Regions from separate parts of the Streptomyces sp. NPDC006450 genome, predicted to be linked through region 1. Evidence: riboswitches for the same ligand, from Rfam matches in the RefSeq annotation. Region 1 holds a riboswitch; the other holds the start of a gene.

Region 1 (11,943 bases):
GCCAAGCGGTTCGGGGACACCCCCGTCGTCTCCGGCGCCGGCACCGCGACCTTCCAGGCCGCCTGGCTCCTCAACGGCGGCCAGCGCACCGACATGGACCGGCTGCAGGACGTCCACCTCCAGTGGATGTCCCGGCTGGACGCGGCGGTCCTGGTGGAGGACCACCTGCTCCTCCACTCCGACACCACCGCCTACCTCGACTACGGCGACTCGGTCGAGGACGTCAACGACACCATCCACGAGCTGCTCAACCGCAACGACGCCGACATCACCTGGGACCTGTTCCGCAAGTTCACCAAGCGCTTCGCCTTCCGCGACGAAGAGACCGGTCCCCAGGCCGTGCGCGAGCTCATCGGCACCTACGGCGGCAGCCGCGTCGTGCACGGCCACAGCCCCATCCCGTACCTGCTGGGCGAAGTGGGCACCGAGGACGGCGACGGGGCGCACGGTCCCGAGGCCGTCGTCGGCCCCCACGTCTACGCGGAAGGCCTGGCCATCGCCATGGACGGTGGCGTGACGATGGCGGGCAAACTGCTCGTCGTGCAACTCCCGCTGAACGACTGAGGCTTCCCGGAGCTGGGTATTTCCGGAAAGCCCCTGTCAACGTACGGCGTGGGCGCTCTACCATCGCTCTATCCGTAGCAGGCTCTCCTCCGTTTGTGCCGGTGCCCCGTTCTACGCGGGCATACCGGTCCCTACGGAGCATCGGGGGATGCACATGACCAGCGCTCCGCACCTGCTCACCGAAGACCGACCGGAGTTCGATCGGCTCCTCGACGAGGCGCTGCGCACGGCGAACGCCCGGCCCGAGCTCGCCGCCCTCGGCGAACGGCTGAACGCCGAACAGCTGCGCACCATGGCCATGGGGGCCACCTCGCTGCTGACGGCCGCGGCCGCGGCCGAGTACGACCACTACGTGAAGGTCCGCAAGGAACGGCAGGACGAGATCCTGTCCACCCCCGGAACGACGGGGGAGGAGGACGACGGGCAGGGCGGTGGCGCGGGCGTCAGCGCCGTGGTCGCGGTCCTCGCGCCGGTCCTGGCCGGCACCGCCATGCTGATCTTCCTGCTGGTCGGCTACATCCTGAAGATGATCGAACCCGAACCGGCCTTCGCCGACACGATGCTGACGACGGGCTGGCTCTTCGGCGGCCTCACCGCCGCCGCACTGCTCTTCGCCGTGATCGGGCTGCTCGTCACGGCCCTCCGCAACAGTTCCACCGAGGTGGCGGCGGACGAGACCGAGGCGGTACCCGACGAGGTGGCGCGGGCCCGGGAGGCCTGGCGCAACGCCCTGCTGGAACGGGGCATCGTGCCGTTCCTCCGGGACGCGCTGGCCGATCCCAGCGCGGGGGCCGGCTTCCCGGCCCCCCGAAAGCCGGGGGCCGGGCGCATCCCCAACCTGGGATACTCCCGGCCCGATTTCACCAGTCCCGGGGCCCCGGCTCAGGGGCCCCGTCCCGGCTACGCGTCTCCGGACTTCACCAGCCCGGACTTCGGCGGCCCGGAGACCGGGCCGAAATGAGCACTACAGGCTGTTCGGCGTACCGGAGTAGGCCATATCACCCTTCCATCCGATGCCCTTGGCGCGGAGGCCGACCATCGGGTTCGGAGCAGGCAGGAGCTGTGTCCAGGCCTCGTCCCAGATGAAGGTTCCGCCTCCCACGTCGCCGTGCGTCTGGTACACCTGGCCGGTCGTGGTCAGCACCTTGATGTACGAGTCATTGCCCTGGGCCTCGATGGAGATGCCGCAGGCGAGACCGACGGGGAAGTTCCCGTTGTTGCTGATGTTCTGCCAGCGCGGCACACCGCCGGGCACGGTTGCCTGTCCCGCGTACGCGACCCCACCCACGAGTGCGGCGTGGAAGTCCTCGGTGTTCGAGGGCGAGTAGCTGTCGATGTCGACACACGGACCGGTCGCACCCGTGGCGCCGGTGGCACCCGTCGGACCGGTGGGACCGACGGGACCCGTCGGCCCGGTAGCACCCGATGCGCCGGTCGCACCCGTGGCACCCCGCGGGCCCGTCGGGCCAGTCGCGCCCCTGGGCCCGGTGGGACCCGTCGCACCCTTGTGCCCCTTGGGTCCGCGCGGGCCCCGCGGGCCTACCTTGCAGTCGTCGCCGTGGGCGAGCTGGCCGCCCTCGACCGCTCTGTGGTGCTGGGACTTGCAGTGGTCCGGACCTCCCGGAGCCTCGGCCAGCGCGACTGCCGGGGACGCCAGGCCCCCCAGCACCAGCGCCACCGTGGCGAGCGCGCCTCCCGTCAGCCAGCCGGCCCGACGGGGCAACGGCCCCAGGTAGGTACGGGCCTTGTTCTCAGAACTCATGTACCGCTCCTCGCAGACACCGGATCGAATCGACCTGCGAAGTCCGGAAATATGACCGGGCTCCGCGGGCCATCCTGAGGACCTCGCCCCCCCGAGTCCGATCGGCGCGCCCATCAGTCAGCGGAACGGCCCAGTGGACACCGCCACTTGGCGGCCTGCCGCACGGCCACACGGGTCTGCGCACGGTCACGCCATCCGGCGCAGGATGTTTCACGTGAAACACCCGTCTCTGTTTCACGTGAAACATCCCAGGCTTCGCCCGCCTAACCAGCGGACCGGTCTCCCAACACCCGCCTCCGCTGCGCGACATCCGCCAGCGCCGGCGAGCGCCAGGCTCCGTCCGGGTGGTACAGATTCCGGCCCGGCTCCACGATTTCGTCGATCCGGTCGAGGGTCGCGTCGTCGAGGACCAGCCCGGCGCCCGTCACCAGTGATTCCAGCTGCTCCATGGTCCGCGGCCCGATGATCACCGACGTGACCGCCGGATGCGCCAGCGGGAAGGCCACTGCCAGCTCGGGCAGCGTGCAGCCGATGGAGTCGGCGAGCTCCACCAGCTGCTCCACGGCCTCCAGTTTCGCGACGTTGCCCGGAATCGCGGGGTCGAAGCGGGCGGGAGTCAGCGCCGCCCGCCCCGAAGTCAGGTCAATGGCACCACCGAGCCGGTACTTCCCGCTCAGGAATCCGGATGCGAGCGGGCTCCAGGTCAGGACGCCCATCCCGTACCTCCGGGCCACCGGCAGCACACTGCTCTCGATCCCGCGCGCAAGGATCGAATACGGCGGCTGCTCGGTCCGGAACCTCGGCAGGGCCCGCCGCTCGGCGACGTGGTGCGCCTCCACGATCTCCTCGGCCGGGAAGGTGGAGCAGCCGAAGGCCCGTATCTTGCCGGCCCGGACGAGATCACCGAGGACGGACAGGGTCTCTTCGACGTCCGTGCCGTGATCGGGCCGGTGCACCTGGTAGAGGTCGATCCAGTCCGTGTCCATTCGGCGCAGGCTGTCCTCGACGGCACGGACGATCCAACGGCGGGAGTTCCCGCTGCGGTTGCGGCCCTCGCCCATCTGGAAGTGCACCTTGGTCGCGAGCACGACGTCGTCCCGCCGGCCCTTGAGAGCCTTGCCCACGATCGTCTCGGACTCCCCGGCCGAGTACATGTCCGCGGTGTCCACGAAGTTGATCCCGTGATCGAGCGCGGCGTGGATGATCCGCACACACTCCTCGTGATCCGGATTGCCCACCGCACCGAACATCATCGTGCCGAGGCAGTGCGCACTGACCTCGATGCCGGTCCCACCCAGAATTCGGTATCGCATGCTCATGGGCCCGCACTGTAGGAGCTGGAGCGCACTCCAGCGCAAGCACAAAGACGCCGGGCCGCTCCTTGAGGAGCGGCCCGGCGCTTGGGTTCACTGGCGGGTCATGGGGTTGCTTCCGCCGGAGTCACCCGTGCGGTTGCTAGCCGCGGTGCTTGTTGCCCTTGTCGGCCATGTGCTTGGCGGCCGGCTTCTTGGCAGCCTGGTTCTTGACGGCAGGCTTCTTGGCGGGCGGAATCTTGGCGGCCTGGTTCCGCAGCGGGGGGCTGTCGACGAGCGGGTTCACAGGGTCCCAGTCATCGGTGCACGTGAGGCTCGGAGGGTTACCGGGGTTCTGGGTGCACTCGAGCTCGTAGACCGTCCCGTCGGGCGCAACCGTTTCGACGTTGGTGATTCCGCCGTGGTCGCTGACGGAGACGCCGCACGCCCCGGCGGGGAAGCCGGCATTGTTGGTCAAGTTGTTCCACTCGAAGGGGCCAGCAGGCGCCGGGGTGAGGCTCCGGATTCCGACCCACACCCCCTGGTTGACCGAGACCCCCTTGATCTCATCGGACGAGTTGGGCTTGTAGGCGGAGACGGCATTGCACGAACCGGTGGCACCGGTCGCGCCCGTGGCACCCGTCGCGCCGGTCGCACCCGTCGCACCCGTGGCACCCGTGGCGCCGGTCGCACCCGTGGCACCGGTCGGACCCGAGGGACCCGTCGGGCCGGTGTCACCCGTCGCACCCGTAGCACCGTCAGCACCAGGCGCACCCGTCGCACCCGTCGCGCCGGTCGCACCCGTCGCACCGTCAGCACCAGGCGCACCCGTCGCACCCGTGGCACCGGTCGCACCCGTCGCACCCGTGGCACCGGTCGCACCCGTCGCACCGTCAGCGCCGGGCGTACCCGTAGCGCCAGTGGCGCCAGTGGGGCCGGTGGGGCCGGTGGGGCCTACAGAGCCCTCACCCCCCGGACCCGTCGCACCCGTGGCACCGGTCGCACCCGTGGCGCCGGTCGCACCCGTAGCGCCAGTGGCGCCAGTGGGGCCAGTGGGGCCAGTGGGGCCTACAGAGCCCTCACCCCCCGGACCCGTCGCACCCGTGGCGCCCGTCGCACCCGTCGCACCCGTCGCACCCGTCGCACCCGTCGCACCCGTGGCACCGGTCGCACCCGTCGCACCGGTCGCACCGGTCGCACCCGTCCCACCCGTCCCACCGGGGCCGGTAGGACCGGTGGGACCCGTGTCGCCCTTCGGACCGGTCGGACCCGTGGGGCCGGTCGGACCCGTCGGGCCGGTCTGGCCCTTGCAGTTGTCGTCGTGCCCGTCGTGGGGGTCGCGCCCGTCGTCGTCCCAGCCGGGACCGTCGCCCTCGTCCCCGCCGCCCAGGTACTTGTCCAGCAGCGCGGCGTGCGGCGGCTTGCCGTGGGGCCCGTCGTGCGGTCCGCCGTGGGGCCCGTCGTGCGGTCCGCCGTGCGGCCTGCAGTCGTCGCCTCCGCCACTCGACAGTGCCGCAGCGCTCACGGCCGAGGCGGTCGGCTTGACCGCCGCGACGACGGGGCTGGCCATGCCCACGAGGACGAGGGAGAGCGAGGCCAGGGCGCCTCCCGCAATCCACGCACGGTTGCGGGGGATGGGGCCAAGTGCCATGGCCTTGGTCCGATGCTCACGACTCATGTACAGCGCTCCTTTGAAACGGAATGCGAGCCGGCACGGGTGACGCCCCGGCTGCAAGTTCGATGTCCCTCCGGGGGCTACGGACGACAACTGGGGTGGCTTGAGTGTTTTTGGACCACATCAACAGATCGGCCTATCACGCCTCTACCAATGGATGCGTCTACACGCGCGCAACGGTGCTTCCATCGGCGTGCCGCCACCCAATCGGTCGCCTCACTCCCTAATGTCGCCCGCGATCCGTCCGAGGAGAGGGTGCTGCGGTGAGGCCGACCATCTGTCTGAACATGATCGTCAAGAACGAGGCGCCGACCATCCGGAAGTGCCTGGAGTCGGTGCGCCCACTGATCGACACCTGGGTGATCGTGGACACTGGCTCGACCGACGGCACCCAGGACGTCATCCGGGACTGCTTCGCCGACCTGCCCGGCACGCTCCACGACCGGCCGTGGAAGGGTTTCGACGGCAGTCGCACCGAGGCGATCGAACTCGCACGCTCCAGCGCCGACTACCTGCTGTTCATCGACGGCGACGACGAAATGCAGATTCAGCCCGGCTTCCGCATGCCGAACCTGACGCTCGACGCGTACCAGATCGCGCTGCACGACGGCCCGATCGTCCACTGGCGGCCGGCACTGGTCTCCAACCGGCTGCCCTGGCGGTACGTGGGCGTACTCCACGAGTACATCGAATCCGGCACCGAGTACAGCCGCGGCGTGATCGAGGGCTTCAACATCCTCTCCGTCGGCGGTGGCGGCCGCCTCCGGGCAGAAGGCCAGCGGGCGAAGTACCTGCGCGACGCGGAGGTACTCACCGAAGGCCTCGCGAAAGAACCCGACAACGCCCGTTACGCGTTCTACCTCGCCCAGAGCTGGCGCGACGCGGGAGAGCCGGAGAAGTCCCTCGCCGCCTACGACCACCGCGTGGCCATGGGCGGCTGGGCCGAGGAGACCTACTGCGCGCAGCTCTACGCCGCGCGGCTCGCGGTCACCCTCAACAGGCCGTCGGCCGAGGTCATGGACCGCTACCTCCGCGCACACGAGAGCCGTCCCTCACGCGCCGAGGCCCTCGGCGACCTCGCCCGCCTCTGCCGCCTCGAAAGCCGCTGGCCCCTCGCCTACATGTTCGCCCGGCAGGCCGTACGGATCCCGTACCCGGACGACATCCTCTTCGTCGAGTTCGCCTGGCACGACTGGCGCGCACTCGACGAACTCGCCGTGGCCGCCTACTGGACCGGGGAGTACCAGGAGTCGTCGGACTGCTGCGAACGCCTGCTCCAGGACGGCAAGCTCCCCGACGACCAGCAGGACCGGATCCTCGCGAACCTCGAGTTCGCGCGGCGCAGGCTGGGCGTGGAGTCCCGGGCATTCGCCTGACCCCGTCTCCTCGCGTGGCCTACGCGCCCGATCGACTCCCGTTGCGGAAAACCGCGTCGAGGGACCCTCGTCAGGCCCTCGTCAGCTCGATACCCTGAGAGCTCTCATGACCGTCATTGCCCCGACCCCCTCCGTTTCACCCCTGCTCGACCTGGTGCGGCCGACCCGTCCGACCCATGTGGTCGACGTGGGCGCCAACCCGATCGACGGAGACCCGCCGTACAAGGGCATGCTCGAGGCAGGCCTGTGCAGAGTGACCGGGTTCGAGCCGCAGCCCGATGCCCTGGAAACCCTGCAACGCAGCAAGGGGCCGTACGAGACCTACCTGCCCGACGTCCTCGGAGACGGCGGCATCCACACGCTCTTCGTAGCCACCAGCTCCGGGATGACCAGCCTCTTCCGCCCGGACACGAACAGGCTCGGGCTCTTCAACGGCTTCGACGAGTGGGGCCGGGTCCGCGAGGAGGTCCAGGTCGCCACCCGGCGACTGGACGACGTCGAAGCGGTCGGCGCCTTCGACCTGTTGAAGATCGACATCCAGGGCGCCGAGCTGATGGTCTTCCAGGGCGCCCGGGAAAAGCTGTCCGAGGCCGTGGCCGTGCACACGGAGGTCTCCTTCGTCCCGCTGTACGAGGACCAGCCCGTGTTCGGCGACGTGGACCAGGAGCTGCGCGCCCAGGGATTCATCCCGCACGCCTTCGCGGCGGTCAAGCGCTGGCCGATCGCCCCCGTGGTCTTCGGCGGCGACTTCCGCATGGCCCGGCACCAGCTCCTCGAAGCCGATGTCGTGTACGTGCGCGACTTCGGACACCCCGAATCCATGACCGACGAGCAGCTCAGGCAACTGGCCCTGGTAGCCCACCACGTCTACGACTCGACCGACCTCGCCTACTACTGCCTCAACCAGTTGAGCATCCGCAACCTCGCCGATCCCGACGCACCGAACCGCTACCACGCCGCACTGGGCTGACACGACGTACGCAACGGCGGCCCGCGACTCCCCCCTCGGTGTCGCGGGCCGTCCGTGCGTGCCGGGGCGCGGTCAGTCAGCCAGCGGCAGGTACACGCGGTTGCCTGCGGCGGCGAACTCGGCGGACTTCTCCGCCATGCCCGCCTCGATCTCCTCGGCGCCCAGGTCGCCACCGTGCTGGCGGCGGATGTCCTGGGAGATCTTCATCGAGCAGAACTTCGGACCGCACATGGAGCAGAAGTGCGCGGTCTTGGCCGGCTCGGCCGGGAGGGTCTCGTCGTGGAACTCACGGGCCGTGTCCGGGTCGAGGGCCAGGTTGAACTGGTCCTCCCAGCGGAACTCGAACCGCGCGTCCGACAGGGCGTCGTCCCATTCCTGGGCGCCCGGGTGACCCTTGGCCAGGTCCGCCGCGTGGGCCGCGATCTTGTACGTGATGACACCGGTCTTCACGTCGTCGCGGTTCGGCAGGCCCAGGTGCTCCTTGGGCGTGACGTAGCAGAGCATCGCGGTGCCCCACCAGGCGATCATCGCGGCGCCGATGCCCGAGGTGATGTGGTCATAGGCGGGCGCGACGTCGGTGGTCAGCGGGCCGAGCGTGTAGAACGGCGCCTCCTCGCAGATCTCCTGCTGAAGGTCGATGTTCTCCTTGATCTTGTGCATCGGGACGTGCCCGGGGCCCTCGATCATCGTCTGCACGTTGTACCGCTTGGCGATCGTGTTCAGCTCGCCCAGCGTCTTCAGCTCCGCGAACTGCGCCGCGTCGTTGGCGTCCGCGATGGAACCGGGGCGCAGGCCGTCACCCAGCGAGTACGTGACGTCGTACGTCGCGAGGATCTCGCAGAGCTCCTCGAAGTTCGTGTAGAGGAAGTTCTCCTTGTGGTGAGCGAGGCACCACGCGGCCATGATCGAGCCGCCGCGCGAGACGATGCCGGTCTTGCGGCGCGCGGTCAGCGGCACGTACGACAGCAGCACGCCGGCGTGGACCGTCATGTAGTCGACGCCCTGCTCGGCCTGCTCGATGACCGTGTCCTTGTAGATCTCCCAGGTGAGGTCCTCGGCACGGCCGTCGACCTTCTCCAGCGCCTGGTACAGCGGCACGGTGCCGATCGGCACGGGGGAGTTGCGCAGCACCCACTCGCGGGTGGTGTGGATGTTGCGGCCGGTCGAGAGGTCCATGACCGTGTCGGCGCCCCACTTGGTCGCCCAGGTCATCTTGTCGACCTCCTCCTCGATCGAGGAGGTGACCGCGGAGTTGCCGATGTTGGCGTTGACCTTCACCAGGAACCGCTTGCCGATGATCATCGGCTCGATCTCCGGGTGGTTCACGTTGACCGGCATGACCGCGCGACCTGCGGCGATCTCCTCGCGGACGACCTCAGGAGAGACGTTCTCGCGGATCGCGACGTACTCCATCTCCGGGGTGATCTCGCCCCGGCGGGCGTACGCGAGCTGCGTGACCGCGGCGCCGCCACGGCCGCGGCGGGGCTGGCGCGGACGGCCCGGGAACACCGCGTCGAGGTTCTTGAGGCCACCGCGCGGCGAGGTGTGCTTGATGCCGTCGTCCTCGGGGCGCACGGGGCGGCCCGCGTACTCCTCGGTGTCGCCGCGGCCGATGATCCAGTTCTCGCGCAGCGGCGGCAGGCCGCGGCGCACGTCGGTCTCGATCTGCGGGTCGGTGTACGGACCGGACGTGTCGTAGAGCGTCACGTCCTTGCCGTTGGTGAGGTGGACCTGGCGAACCGGCACCCGGATGTCGGGGCGGGAGCCCGCCACGTATCCCTTGTGCCAGCCAGGCTGGCGCTCGGTCTGGCCGTCGGCGTCCTGGCTGACGGCAGGCGTGCGTGCGTCCTGAATGGTCATGAGACCTAATCTCCCTACGCCGGCATTACCCGGTAACAGGTTCGGCGGTCGACGCAGCCTCCTCCCGTACGCATATTCGAATGCGAACGGTGATCAGCGCCCTCTCAGCCCGGTGCTCCGAGCTCCCGCGTTGTGCAAAGTAGCCCCCACGCTAGCGTCATGTGTGGCGTGCTGAACAGTGGGCCCCCTCATCTGTTGCGATGATCAGTCAGTGACGTCCTCGCCGCAGCCCCCCACCGTGCCCACGGATCCCGCTGGTCCCGCCGGCGACTCAGTCCATGCGTACACGGACCCCGGTCACTCGCCCGCCCCGTCTCCCGGCCACTCCCACGGCCATGCGCACAGCCATGGCCCGGCGGCCCCCGTCTCGAAGCACCTGCGCAAGGTGATCGCGGCCGTACTGATCCCCTTCGCCACCGCCGTCGTGATCGGCATGGCGGTGCTCTGGCCCGGCGGCGCACCCGGCCACGAGCGCACCGGGGTCGGGTTCGACCGGCAGACCCAGCAGGGCAGGGTCGTCGCGCTCCAGCACGTCGACTGCAAATCCGTGAACGCCGCGCAGGTGCCGGCCACCGGCGACACCTCCACCCCCGAGGGGCGCGAGGCCCTCGCCTCTCAGAACGGCGAGTGCAAGAAGGCCACCATCAGGGTCGGCAGCGGTCCCGACAAGGGCCGCGAGTTCGTCGAGGTCGTCCAGCCGGGCGCGCCACGACAGTTGACGGACGGCCAGGAGGTGGTGGTCGCCTACGCTCCCGACGCACCCCAGGACCTCCAGTACTCCGTGATCGACGTCAACCGCAAGCTGCCGATGGCCCTGCTCGCGGGCATCTTCGCCCTCGCGGTGGTCCTCGTCGGGCGGATGCGCGGGCTGTTCGCGCTCATCGCCCTCGCCGTCAGCTTCGCGGTGCTGACCCTCTTCATCCTCCCCGCGATCCTGCAGGGGTCGAATCCGCTCGTCGTGGCCGTGGTCGGAGCCAGCGCGATCATGCTGATCGCGCTCTACATGTGCCACGGGCTGACGGCCCGCACCTCGGTCGCCGTCCTCGGCACCCTCGTCTCGCTCCTGCTGATCGGCCTGCTGGGCTCGCAGTTCATCGACTGGGCCTTCCTCAGCGGCAACACGGACGACAACACCGGGCTGATCCACGGGCTCTACCCGAACATCGACATGAGCGGTTTGCTGCTTGCGGGTGTCATCATCGGATCGCTCGGCGTACTCGACGACGTGACCGTCACGCAGACTTCGGCAGTTTGGGAACTCCACCAGGCAGACCCGTCGATGGGCCCGCGCGGGCTCTACCGGGCAGGCATCCGCATCGGGCGCGACCACATCGCGTCTGTGGTGAACACCCTGGTACTGGCCTACGCGGGCGCGGCGTTGCCCCTGTTGCTCCTGTTCTCGATCGCGAACAGCAGCATGGGTTCGGTGGCCAACAGCGAGCTGGTCGCGGAGGAGATCGTACGAACCCTCGTGGGCTCGATCGGACTGGTCGCCTCGGTACCCGTGACGACGGCGCTGGCCGCGCTGGTGGTGTCCGCCGACCGCGCGGAATCCCCGGCGGCCCCAGCGGCCTCGGGGCCGCTGCGCGGCGGCCGGGGTCGGCGCCGCAAGCGCTGAAATGCGGACCGGCGGGCGCGACCGGTCAGTTCGCGCGCACGGCCGGCCGTGAGAAACGGCGTGCTGGAGCGCTCAGCGCGTCGGCACGCTGAGCCGTGGTGCGTAGTGCGGTGCTGCAGGTGGTGCAGCTGGTGCGGTGATGCCGTGGTGCAGTGACGCCGTGATGCAGTGATGCGTACCGGCACGCCTTGGTCAGCAGACGTCCGGCCGGGCTTCGGTCAGCCCGCGTTCTGCTCGTTCTGCTGCGACTCCGCGAGGATCTTGTCGAGCGCCTCGTCGAGGTTCTCCTCGAAGTCGCCGAGGTTGCGTTCCTGGCCGAGCGGAACGATGCGGTCGGTGCGGTCGAGGAACGCCACGAGTGGCGCCGCGCTCGCGCGGAAGAGTGCCCGGTCTGCGCCTACTTGCAGCCGGATGTGGACATCGGACAGGTCCTCCGGATCGGTCGGGGCGATGTGGACATCGCCGTCACCGCACGGCTTGTTGATGCCGTCCAGAAGGAGCTCCCGGCCGAACGCCCAGGTCACGGGCGCATCTCCGGGAAGGTGGAACGTCAGGCGGACTGCGTAGGGGTCACGAGCGTCGTACCGGAGTTCCACCGGGATCCGGAACGAGAGCTCCTCGGAAACGAGGAAACTCATCATGACCTCTGCCTGTACCGACTCGCGCATTGCCTACCCCGCTGTAGTGGAAGTGGCCAGGAATGATCCCCCAAGGCCCTCTTGACAAGAGTGGTGTAAGCGCTTGCAGATCACAAGGAGTGAGTTTTCAGATACTGATAGAGAAGGAGAGGGTGCTCAACAGCGCGCCTACTTCACTCCGTAGTCGA
Region 2 (11,943 bases), on a different contig from region 1:
GCCGAGGCGTACGCCTGGTTCCAGGAGACCAAGGCGGACGGTGACGTCTACTCCTCGATGCTGCGCTCCCTCCACGACGACGCCATCTCCGACGCCCTCGACGAACACCTCGCCGGCGCCCGCGTGGTCGGTGTGATGGGCGGCCACGCCATGGCCCGCGGCGGCGACGCGTACCAGGGCGCGGCCGAGCTCGGCCGGACGCTGACCCGCTCCGGGCTGACCGTGGCCACCGGTGGCGGTCCCGGCGCGATGGAGGCCGCCAACCTCGGCGCGTACCTCGCCCCGGCCCCCGACGAGGCCCTGCCCGAAGCCCTGCGGATGCTGGCCAAGGCCCCCTCCTTCATCCCGTCCGTCTCCGACTGGGCGCGCGCGGCCTTCGCCGTACGGGAACGCTGGCCGGCGGCCGCGGGCGGCGACTCGGTGGGCATCCCGACGTGGTTCTACGGACACGAGCCGCCGAACCCCTTCGCCGGGCACATCGCGAAGTACTTCGCGAACGCCACCCGGGAGGACGGGCTGCTCGCCCGCTCCAACGCGGGCGTGGTGTTCCTGCCGGGCGCGGCCGGCACGGTCCAGGAGATATTCGACAGCGCGACGCCCAACTACTACGGGTCCCGGGGCGAACCCGCCCCCATGATCCTCGTCGACCGCGCCCACTGGACCGAACGGCTGCCCGCCTGGCCGCTGCTCCAGGCGCTGGCCCGGGGCCGGGCGATGGAGTCCAGGATCGCCCTGGTCGACTCGGTGACCGAGGTCCCGGCGGCCCTCGCCGCAATGAGCTGACCCGGGCAGGCAACTTCTCGCCGCTTTCACACGTCTGGCAGAGGTACGCACTACGTAAAACCTGCCAGACGTGAACGGAGCCCTCGGGTGCTCATAGGCTTGCTGACCGCTATCGCGGCGTCCATCTGCTACGGCACGGGATCCGTCCTGCAAGCCGTGGGCTCACGGCGGGCGGCCCGGATGTCGCCCGCCGCCGCCGGGGTCACCCAGCACGGCGGCCCGAACCTCACCTCCACGGCGAAGGCCGCGATGACCTGGGAGTTCATCGTCGGCACGATCCTGGACTTCGTGGGCTTCGGCCTGGGCGCCCTGGCCGCCCGCCTCCTGCCGCTCTTCCTCTCCCAGACCGTCATCAGCGCCAACCTCGTGATCACGGCCGTGCTGAGCGTGAAGATGCTCGGCATCCGGCTGACCCGCAAGGAATGGACCTCCATCGGGGTCGTCTGCGCGGCGCTGGTCCTGCTGGCGACGGCGGCGGGCCACGAGGGCGGCCACTACGCGCCGGCCGCCACGCACTGGTGGCTGCTGGCGGTGACCGTGCTGATCATCGTGGGCGGCACGGTGGCGGTACGTTTCCTCGGCGCCCGGGCCGCGATCCTGGCGGGCCTGCTGTCGGGTCTGGCGTTCGGCGCGCTGGGCGTCGGGGTCCGGATCCTCAACGGCGTCGAGCCGTTCTCCTTCCCGGCGCTCCTCTCCGACCCGGCCCTCTACGCCATCGTCCTGGCGGGGGTCGGCGGCATGTACCTGCACACCGTGGCGCTCCAGATCGGCTCGGTGAACGGCGCCACCGCCGCCCTGGTGGTCGGTGAAACCGTGCTCCCCGGTGCGATCGGCGTGCTCTGGCTCGGCGACGCGTCCCGCCCCGGCATGGCCTGGCTCGCGGTCCTCGGCTTCGTCCTGGCGGTGACCGGCGCGGTGGCAGTCGCCTGGTACGGCAACCACGAGGGCGCGGATGACGCGGAAACTCCGACCGAACTCACCCCGGCCGGCGTCTGAGGCCCTTTCGGCCGTCCGGCGTCTGAGGCCTCTTCAGCCGTCCGGCGTCTGAGGACCGGGGTCCGGGGCGGAGCCCCAGGGGGTCCGGGCGCAGCCCGGTACCCCTCTCCAGCCCGTCCGGGGCTCGAGGACCGGGGTCCGGGCAGAGCCCGGGGAACGGGTGAAGGGCGGGTAGGGGACTCCGCCCCGCGCAGCGGCCCTCCCTACTCCCCCGGCAGCACGACCACCTCGGCCGGGGCGAAGCCCACCGCGACCCGGTCCCCGACCGCCGGCGCCCCCGCCAGCTCGCACTCCGCCTCGAGCGCCGGCCCCACCTCGGGCCGCAGCAACAGCGCGACATGTGTCCCCCGGAAGGTCCGCGACACCACCTCGCAGCCCAGCCCCGCGGGCGACAGCACGACCCCGGCCGGCCGGATCAGCACCCGGCAGTCCCCCTCGGCGGCCCCCGCCGGAACCGGTACCTTCCCCCACGGCGTCGAGGCGACCTGGCCCGACACCACGGCCGGCACCACGTTCTCGAAGCCCAGGAACCGCGCCACGAACTCCGACGCCGGCCGCTGCCACACCTCCAGCGGGGTGCCCGCCTGCGCGATCCGCCCGTCCCGCATGACGACCACCCGGTCGGCGAGCGCGAACGCCTCGCCCTGGTCGTGCGTGACGGCCAGCACGGTCGTGCCCAGCCGCGAGAACAGCCCCTGCAGCTCCACCACGAGCCGCTCCCGCAGCCCGCGGTCCAGCTGCCCGAGGGGCTCGTCCAGCATCAGCAGCCGCGGCGAAGGCGCCAGCGCCCGCGCCAGCGCGACCCGCTGCTGCTCGCCGCCGGACAGCGAGGCCACCGCCCGGCCCTGCGCGCCGGGGAGCCCGACCAGCTCCAGGAGCTCGGTGACCCGGGCCTCGGAGGACTGCTTCGAAGCGCCCCGCATCCGCAGCCCGAAGGCGACGTTCCCGCCCACGTCCCGGTGCGGGAACAGCTGGTGGTCCTGGAACATGAGGCCCACCCCCCGCCGGTGTACGGGCACCGCGGCCTGGTCGGCGCCGCCCAGGAGCACCCTCCCGCCGGCGACGGGCTGGAGCCCGGCCACCACCCGGAGCAGGGTGGACTTCCCGCTCCCGCTCGGCCCCAGCACGCACACGATCTCGTGCTCGGCGACCGCCAGGTCCACGGCGTCCACGACCGCGCGCTCACCGAAGCGGACCGACACCCCTTCCAGCTGCAGCAGGGTCATCAGAACTCTCCGGAGGTCTTGTCGGGTCGCAGCCGCTCCAGCAGGAGCAGGGACACCGCGCACGTCAGCATCAGGATCGTGCTCAGGGCCATCGCCTGCCCGTAGTTCATCTCCCCGGCCCGCCCCAGCAGCCGCGCCACGGCGACCGGCAGCGTCGGCTGGTCGGGGCGCGCGATGAAGACGGTCGCCCCGAACTCCCCGAGGGACACGGCGAAGGCGAAGCCCGCCGCGATCAGCAGGGCCCGCCGCACCATCGGCAGGTCCACCTCCCGCCAGGCCCGCAGCGGTGAGGCGCCGAGCACGGCGGCGGCCTCCCGCAGCCGTCCGTCCACCGCGCGCAGGACCGGCAGCATGGTCCGTACGACGAAGGGAACGCCCACCAGCGCCTGCGCCAGCGGCACCAGGATCCACGAGGTCCGCAGGTCGAGCGGCGGCTCGTCGAGGGTGATGAGGAAGCCGAAGCCGACGGTCACGGCCGACACCCCCAGCGGAAGCATCAGCAGCGCGTCGAAGCCCCGTACGAAGCGGCCCCCGCGGCGGGTCAGCGCCGCGGCCGCGAGCCCGCCGATGGCCAGCGCGATGGCGGTGGCGGCGAGCGCGTACTGCAGGGAGTTCCAGATCGCCTCCAGCGGCGGCACCAGGAAGGTGCCGCCACCGGCGCCGACTTCCTGGAGCGCCCGGTAGAAGCCGAATCCGTACCCGCCGGGGGCGTCGAAGGAACGTTCGACGAGCACGGCGAGCGGCGCCACGATCAGCAGCGCCACCGTCAGCAGCACCCCGCCGAGCAGGGTGCGCTGGGCCCAGCCGCGCGGCCGGTGCGTGGTCCTCCCCGGGTCGACGAGCCGCAGCGCGGTCTCCCGCCTGCGCACGGTCCAGGCGTGCACGGCGAGGATCCCGCCGATGGCCGCGAACTGCACCATCGTCAGCACGGCGGCCGTCGGCAGGTCCAGGAGCTGCGCGGTCTGCCGGTAGACCTCCACTTCCAGAGTGGAGTACGCGGGCCCGCCCAGGATCTGCACGACGCCGAAGGAGGAGAACGTGAACAGGAACACCATCAGCGAGGCGGCGGCCACCGCCGGCACCAGCGCGGGCAGCGTGACGCGCCGCCAGGCGGCGAACCGCCCGGCGCCCAGCACGCGGGCGGCCTCCTCCTGGCGCGGGTCAAGCTGCGCCCACAGTCCGCCGACCGTGCGGATGATCACAGCGTAGTTGAAGAAGACGTGCGCGAGCAGGATCGCCCACACGGTCGTGTCGAGGCGGATCCCCCACACCTCGTCCAGCAGACCGTTCCGCCCCACGAGCGCCAGGAACGCGGTGCCGACCACGACGCTCGGCAGCACGAACGGCACCGTGACGAGCGCCCGCAGCAGCTGCTTGCCGGGAAACTCGAAGCGCGCGAAGACGTACGCGCCGGGGAGTGCGATCAGGAGCGTGAGCGCCGTGGACGCGAGCGCCTGCCAGGTGGTGAACCAGAGCACGTCGCCGATGTCGGGCCGGGCCAGCACCTCGCCGATCCGGCCGAACTGCCAGCCGGATTCGGTCTTGAGCCCGCGCCCGACGATCGCGGCGACGGGGTACGCGAAGAACAGCCCGAAGAAGACGAGCGGCACGGCCATCAGACCGAGCCTGACGGCCGTGGCCCGCCCGCTCTCCTTCGGGACCTCGCTCACTCGTCCTACTTCACGACGAGGGCGGACCAGGTCTTGACCCACTGGTCGCGGTTCTTGGCGATGGCCTCCGGCGCGACCGCCTCGGGCTTCTCGATGACGACGCCGTGCTTGGTGAACAGCTCCGGCAGCGCGGCGTCCTTGGTCACCGGGTTCACGAACATCTGGAGCGGCATGTCCTCCTGGAACTTCTTGGAGATCAGGAAGTCCAGGAGCGCCTTGCCGCCCTCCTCGTTCTTCGCGCCCTTGAGCAGGCCCGCGAACTCGGTCTGGCGCAAGCACGTGTCCGTCGAGACGCCCGTGGGGGCCTCGGCCGGCTGCGGCTCGCCGTAGAGCACCTCGACCGGCGGGCTGGAGGCGTAGGAGACGACCAGCGGTCGGTCGCCCTTGGCCTTCTTGCCGCCTGCCGAGCCGGAGAAGCGCTCGTTGTAGGCCTGCTCCCAGCCGTCGACGACCTCGACGCCGTTGGCCTTGAGCTTGCTCCAGTAGTCCTTCCAGCCCTCGTCGCCGTACTTGCCGACGGAGGCGAGCAGGAAGCCGAGGCCGGGCGAGGAGGTCGCGGCGTTCTCGGTGACCAGCAGGTTCTTGTACTCGGGCTTGATCAGGTCGTCCAGCGTCTGCGGCGGGGCGAGCTTCTTGTCGGCGAAGTAGGCCTTGTCGTAGTTCACGCAGATGTCGCCGGAGTCGACGGGGGTGACCCGGTGCTCCTTGTCGAGCACGAACTCGGGCTTCACGTCGGCCAGCCCCTTGGCCTCGTACGGCGTGAAGATGCCGTTGTCGAGGGCCCGGGAGAGGAGCGTGTTGTCCACGCCGAAGAAGACATCGCCGCGCGGGGAGCCCTTGGTGAGGATCTCCTGGTTCAGGGCCGCGCCGGCGTCGCCCGACTTCAGGACCTTGACGGTGTAGCCGCTCTGCTGCTCGAAGTCCTTGAGGACCGTGTCGGTCGCGTTGAAGGAGTCGTGCGAGACGAGGGTGACCGTCTTGGACTTCGGGGCGTCGCTCGCGCCGGCGGACTTGTCCTTGGCGTCGCCGCCGCAGGCGCTGAGCGTGGTGACGCCGAGCGCGGCCACGAGCGCGACGCCCGCCATCTTCTTGGTGGTGCTCACTGGTGAATTCCTCCTGGGATGTCCAGGAGAAGACGCGGCCCTGCCCGGCGCTCTGTGGAGCGGACGCCGGGCAGGGCGCAACAGCTTGAGTGATGACCGAACTTCCTACCCCGAATGACCGGGGCGAGGTTCAGAGGGTCTGCGGTGACGGATACCGCACTCTCAGCGCTGTGGCGCTCCCCTGTCGGAATATGAAATTGGTTTCGGCCACAGGGTACCCCGCGGCCGAAAGCAAACCTCAGCGGGCCGAAATCAGCGCTCCGAGGCGGCGAGCTGGCCGCACGCGCCGTCGATCTCCTGGCCACGGGTGTCGCGTACGGTCACCGGCACCCCGTGACGGGCGATGGCCTCGACGAAGGCCTTCTCGTCCTCGGGCCGCGAGGCGGTCCACTTCGAGCCCGGCGTCGGGTTCAGCGGGATCAGGTTGACGTGCACGCGCTTGCCCTTGAGCAGCTTGCCGAGGAGGTCGCCGCGCCAGGCCTGGTCGTTGATGTCGCGGATCAGGGCGTACTCGATGGAGATCCGGCGGCCGGACTTCTCCGCGTACTCCCAGGCCGCGCCGAGCACCTCGCGGACGTTCCAGCGGGTGTTCACGGGGACCAGGGTGTCGCGCAGCTCGTCGTCCGGGGCGTGCAGGGAGACGGCGAGGCGGCACTTGAAGCCCTCGTCGGCGAAGCGCAGCATCGCCGGGACCAGGCCCACGGTGGAGACGGTGATCCCGCGCTGGGACAGGCCCAGGCCGTCGGGCTCCGGGTCGGTGAGGCGGCGGATGGCGCCGACGACGCGGTTGTAGTTGGCGAGCGGCTCGCCCATGCCCATGAAGACGATGTTCGACAGCCGGGCGGGCCCGCCGGGGACCTCGCCGTCGCGCAGGGCGCGCATGCCGTCGACGATCTGGTGGACGATCTCCGCCGTCGACAGGTTGCGGTCGAGGCCGGCCTGGCCGGTGGCGCAGAACGGGCAGTTCATGCCGCAGCCGGCCTGCGAGGAGATGCACATGGTGACCCGGTCGGGGTAGCGCATCAGCACGGACTCTACGAGCGTGCCGTCGTGCAGCTTCCACAGGGTCTTGCGGGTGGTGTCGTCATCGCAGGAGATGTGGCGGATGACGTTCATGAGGTCCGGCAGAAGCTCCTGCTGGAGCTTCTCGCGGGAGGCGGCCGGGATGTCGGTCCACTCGGCCGGGTCGTGCGCGTACCGGGCGAAGTAGTGCTGCGAGAGCTGCTTGGCCCGGAACGGCTTCTCACCGATCGCGGCGACCGCCTCCCGGCGCTCCTCGGGGGTGAGGTCGGCGAGGTGCCGGGGCGGCTTCTTCGCTCCACGAGGGGCGACGAAAGTGAGCTCTCCCGGGACTGGGCGGGCCATGGCAGGTACTCCTTGTAAGACGAAAGGCGCGCCGCAGAAGCAGCGCGCCTTCCAAGAGTAACCGCCCCGCCTGTGCGGGCGCCTTTTCGCAGGTCAGCCGGTGCCGACGAACAGGGCGAGCAGCAGCCAGACCACCGGTGCCGTGGGAAGCAGGGAGTCCAGCCGGTCCATGATGCCGCCGTGCCCCGGCAGCAGGGTGCCCATGTCCTTGATCCCGAGATCCCGCTTGATCATGGACTCCCCGAGGTCACCGAGGGTGGCGCTGACCGCGACGGCGAGGCCGAGCACCAGGCCCTGCCACCAGACGCCCCCGTCGATCAGGAACTCCATGCACAGCGCGCCGGCCCCCATCGCGAAGGCCACCGCTCCGAAGAGCCCCTCGCGGGTCTTTCCGGGGCTGATGCGCGGAGCGAGCTTGTTCTTGCCGAACCGCCACCCCACCGCGTAGGCCCCGGTGTCGCTGACCACCGTCAGGACCAGGAAGGTGACGACCCGCTGCGGCCCGTCGTCGGCGGTGAGCAGCATCGCGACGAACGTGGCCAGGAAGGGCACGTAGAACGCCGCGAAGACTCCGGCGGTGACGTCCTTGAGGTAGTCCTCGGGCGGCTCGGTCATCCGCCAGACCAGGACCGCGAGGGCGGTCAGCGCCATCGCCACCCAGGCGCCCTCGGCCCCGCGGACGTATCCGGCGATGACCATCGCCGCACCGCCGATCGCGAGCGGGACCAGCGGGGCCTTGATGCCCTTCTTCTCCTGGAGCCGGGAGGTGAGCTCCCACAGGCCGACGACGACCGCCACGACGACGACGCCGACGAAGACCGCCTTGACGATGAACAGCGAGGCGAAGATCACCGCGCCGAGACCCAGTCCGACCCCTATGGCAGCACGCAGGTCCCGCCCGGCGCGCTTCTTCTGCGGCGGTGGCGGGCCGTCCTGCGGTGCCGGCGAAGGCGGGGTCGGCGGGGGGCTGGGCATGGGCTCCTGCGGCGGCGTATCGGCGCGGAAGAGGGAGCCGCCGTCAGCGGCGGCCCCCCGATCGCGTGCTTCCCGGTCGTCGAAGTCACGGCCGGCGGCATCGGGCACGATGGGCATGGGCCGAGTGTGCGGGCCCACCAGCGCATCGTAGGCGGGACCCGCCGGAACCGGCTCCGGCTGCCAGGAAGTGTCGTTCATCAGACTTCGAGGAGCTCGGCTTCCTTGTGCTTGAGCAGCTCGTCCACCTGCGCGACGTACTTCGCGGTGGTGTCGTCGAGCTCCTTCTCGGCGCGGCGCACCTCGTCCTCGCCGGCTTCCTTGTCCTTGACGAGCTTGTCGAGGGCGTCCTTCGCCTTGCGGCGAACGGCGCGGATCGAGACCTTGGAGTCCTCGGCCTTGGTGCGCGCGACCTTGATGTACTCCTTGCGGCGGTCCTGCGTCAGCTCGGGGAAGGTCACCCGGATGATGCTGCCGTCGTTGCTGGGGTTGACGCCCAGGTCGGAGTCGCGGATGGCCGTCTCGATGTTGCGCAGGGCGCTCTTGTCGAACGGGGTCACGATCGCCATGCGCGGCTCGGGGACCGAGAAGGAGGCGAGCTGGTTGATGGGCGTGATGGCGCCGTAGTACTCCGCCACGATCTTGTTGAACATCGCCGGGTGCGCACGACCGGTGCGAATCGCGGCGAAGTCTTCCTTGGCGACGACGACGGCCTTTTCCATCTTCTCCTCGGCCTCGAGGAGGATCTCTTCGGTCACCACGTGCTCCTGCATGTCAGAAATGGATGGTTCAGGCGGACGGGGGCCTGCTCAGGCCCGGGTGCCCTGGTCGCTCACGAGCGTGCCGATCTTCTCACCCTTGACGGCTCGCGCGATATTGCCCTCGGCGAGCAGCTCGAAGACGAGGATCGGCAGCTTGTTGTCGCGGCACAGCGTGATGGCGGTGGCGTCGGCGACCTTGAGGTCGCGGGACAGCACCTCGCTGTACTCCAGCGCGTCGAACTTCACCGCGTCCGGGTTCTTCTTCGGGTCGGAGTCGTAGACCCCGTCGACGCCGTTCTTGCCCATGAGCAGGGCTTCCGCGTCGATCTCCAGGGCGCGCTGGGCAGCCGTGGTGTCGGTGGAGAAGTAAGGCATGCCCATGCCGGCACCGAAGATGACCACACGGCCCTTCTCCAGGTGCCGCACGGCGCGCAGCGGGATGTACGGCTCGGCGACCTGGCCCATGGTGATGGCCGTCTGGACGCGGGAGTCGATGCCTTCCTTCTCCAGGAAGTCCTGGAGGGCGAGGCAGTTCATGACCGTGCCGAGCATGCCCATGTAGTCGGACCGGGCCCGGTCCATGCCGCGCTGCTGGAGCTCGGCGCCGCGGAAGAAGTTGCCACCGCCGATCACGATCGCGATCTCCGCGCCGTCGCGGACGACCGCGGCGATCTCGCGGGCGATGGCGTGGACCACGTCGGGGTCGACGCCGAGTCCTCCGCCACCGGAGAAGGCCTCGCCCGACAGCTTCAGCATGAAGCGGCGGCCCTTCTTGTCCTGGTCGCTCTTGTCGTCGGAAGCGGTGTGGGTGTCCACGCCCTGATTCATGGAGATCTCCTCGTGCACATACGAAGAAGGCCATTGCCGGTGGGTCCTCGCGGTTCCCTCTACGGCAATGGCCTCCTCGTCAGATCTGCGGTCGCCCTGCGCGAACGCGGGCGACTGCTTCAGACCCTACCGGGGTCCGGTGTCCGTCGCGTACGGACGGACTCAGATGCCGACCTTGATGCGCGAGAAGCGCACCAGGGTGACACCGGCCTCGTCCAGAACCTTCTGGACGGACTTCTTGGCGTCCAGGGCGTAGGCCTGGCCAAGCAGCGTGTTGTCGCGGAAGAAGCCGTTGACACGACCCTCGACGATCTTCGGCAGCGCGGCCTCCGGCTTGCCCTCGGCGCGGGTGACCTCTTCGGCCACGCGGCGCTCGGACTCGACGACCTCGGCCGGAACGTCCTCGGCGGAGAGCCACTTCGGCGCGAACGCGGCGATGTGCTGCGCGACGCCGCGGGCGACCTCGGCGTTCTCCTTGTCGAGCTCGACCAGGACGCCGATCTGGAACGGCAGGTCGGGCATCGTGCGGTGCATGTACGCCGAGACGTAGCCGCCGGTGAACTGCGCGAAGCGGTCCAGGACGATCTTCTCGCCGAGGTTGGCATTGGCCTCGTCGACGAACGCCTGCACGGTCTTGCCGGGGGCGATCTCGGACGCGAGCAGCGCCTCGATGTCGGCCGGCGAGGTCGCGGCGATGTGGTTGGCCAGCTCGTTGGTGACTGCCAGGAACTTGTCGCCCTTGGCGACGAAGTCCGTCTCGCACTTCAGCTCGACGAGGACACCGGAGGTGTTGTCGTCGGAGATGACGGAGACGACGGCACCGTTCTCGGCAGAACGGCCTTCGCGCTTGGCGACGCCCTTCTGACCCTTGATACGGAGTGCCTCGACGGCCTTGTCGACGTCACCGTCGGCCTCGACCAGCGCGTTCTTGCAGTCCAGCATGCCGACGCCGGTGAGCTCGCGGAGCTTCTTGACGTCAGCGGCGGTGTAGTTCGCCATGAGTCTGTGATTCTCTCTCGAAGTCGTAGATCTACGGGTGAACGGCGGAGGAGCGCGCTTGTGGCGCGGCTCCCCCGCCGTCATCGTCCGTGCTGTGAGTGCCCGGCGTATGAACGCCGGGCGCTCTCAGTGGGTCAGGCCTGCTCGGCGTCGGCGGCCGGAGCCTCGACGACGGCCTCGGCGACAACCTCGGCCTCGGCGGCCGGAGCAGCCTCGGCCTCGACGGCGGGGGTCTCGACAGCGGCCTCGGCCGGAGCGGCCTCAGCGTCGTCGGCCTTCTTCTCGCCCTCGAGCAGGTCGCGCTCCCACTCGGCGAGCGGCTCGGCGGCGGCCTTCTCGCCCGGCTTCGAGTCGCCAGTGGCGGCACCGGAACGGGCGATGAGGCCCTCGGCGACGGCGTCGGCGATCACGCGGGTGAGCAGGGTGACGGAGCGGATCGCGTCGTCGTTGCCCGGGATCTTGTAGTCGACCTCGTCGGGGTCGCAGTTGGTGTCGAGGATCGCGACGACCGGGATGTGGAGCTTGCGCGCCTCACCGACGGCGATGTGCTCCTTCTTGGTGTCGACGATCCAGACGGCGCTGGGGACCTTCGACATCTCGCGGATACCACCGAGGGTCTTCTCCAGCTTGATCTTCTCGCGAGAGAGGACCAGGAGCTCCTTCTTGGTGAGACCCGAGGCGGCGACGTCCTCGAAGTCGATCGCCTCAAGCTCCTTCAGACGCTGAAGGCGCTTGTAGACGGTGGAGAAGTTGGTGAGCATGCCACCCAGCCACCGCTGGTTGACGTAGGGCATACCAACGCGCGTCGCCTGCTCGGCGATGGCCTCCTGGGCCTGCTTCTTGGTACCGACGAACATGATGGAACCGCCGTGGGCGACGGTCTCCTTCACGAACTCGTAGGCGCGGTCGATGTACGACAGCGACTGCAGCAGGTCGATGATGTAGATGCCGTTGCGCTCCGTGAAGATGAAGCGCTTCATCTTCGGGTTCCAGCGGCGGGTCTGGTGACCGAAGTGGACGCCGCTTTCCAGCAGCTCCCGCATCGTTACGACGGCCATGGCCATCTCCTTGTTTTCTCGGTTTGGTTCCTGACGCCCCTGTCGCGCCCTGCCCCCGTGAAAGGGGACCGAGAGACGCTGTCACCTGGCCCTGAGGGGCCGGTGCTGGGGCGTGCGAAGTCGACCCGGTGACCCGGATCGCCACAAGAAGTGTACGGGACCCGGTGGTATGCCGGATGACG

The links. A riboswitch is a leader RNA that binds a small molecule or an ion and turns the genes downstream of it on or off. The one in region 1 is predicted to bind thiamine pyrophosphate.
Region 2: it holds a riboswitch for thiamine pyrophosphate, as region 1 does, so the genes downstream of both, ABZY57_RS15450 (thiamine ABC transporter substrate-binding protein) here and thiC (phosphomethylpyrimidine synthase ThiC) in region 1, are expected to answer to the same signal.

The regions. Positions count from the first base shown of each region.
Region 1 is NZ_JBEXPT010000001.1:66,732-78,674, forward strand. Features, by position in the region: gene ABZY57_RS00290 (metallophosphoesterase) at 1-564, shown strand, start outside; gene ABZY57_RS00295 (hypothetical protein) at 713-1,525, shown strand; gene ABZY57_RS00300 (hypothetical protein) at 1,529-2,326, opposite strand; gene ABZY57_RS00305 (aldo/keto reductase) at 2,590-3,639, opposite strand; gene ABZY57_RS00310 (hypothetical protein) at 3,782-5,296, opposite strand; gene ABZY57_RS00315 (glycosyltransferase) at 5,557-6,669, shown strand; gene ABZY57_RS00320 (FkbM family methyltransferase) at 6,776-7,639, shown strand; gene thiC (phosphomethylpyrimidine synthase ThiC) at 7,712-9,499, opposite strand; TPP riboswitch at 9,494-9,638, opposite strand; gene ABZY57_RS00330 (YibE/F family protein) at 9,711-11,117, shown strand; gene ABZY57_RS00335 (SsgA family sporulation/cell division regulator) at 11,336-11,785, opposite strand; gene ABZY57_RS00340 (helix-turn-helix domain-containing protein) at 11,883-11,943, opposite strand, start outside.
Region 2 is NZ_JBEXPT010000041.1:37,240-49,182, forward strand. Features, by position in the region: gene ABZY57_RS15430 (LOG family protein) at 1-783, shown strand, start outside; gene ABZY57_RS15435 (hypothetical protein) at 871-1,779, shown strand; gene ABZY57_RS15440 (ABC transporter ATP-binding protein) at 1,983-3,005, opposite strand; gene ABZY57_RS15445 (iron ABC transporter permease) at 3,005-4,621, opposite strand; gene ABZY57_RS15450 (thiamine ABC transporter substrate-binding protein) at 4,681-5,778, opposite strand; TPP riboswitch at 5,863-5,971, opposite strand; gene rlmN (23S rRNA (adenine(2503)-C(2))-methyltransferase RlmN) at 6,031-7,143, opposite strand; gene ABZY57_RS15460 (phosphatidate cytidylyltransferase) at 7,237-8,316, opposite strand; gene frr (ribosome recycling factor) at 8,316-8,873, opposite strand; gene pyrH (UMP kinase) at 8,925-9,704, opposite strand; gene tsf (translation elongation factor Ts) at 9,867-10,703, opposite strand; gene rpsB (30S ribosomal protein S2) at 10,838-11,761, opposite strand.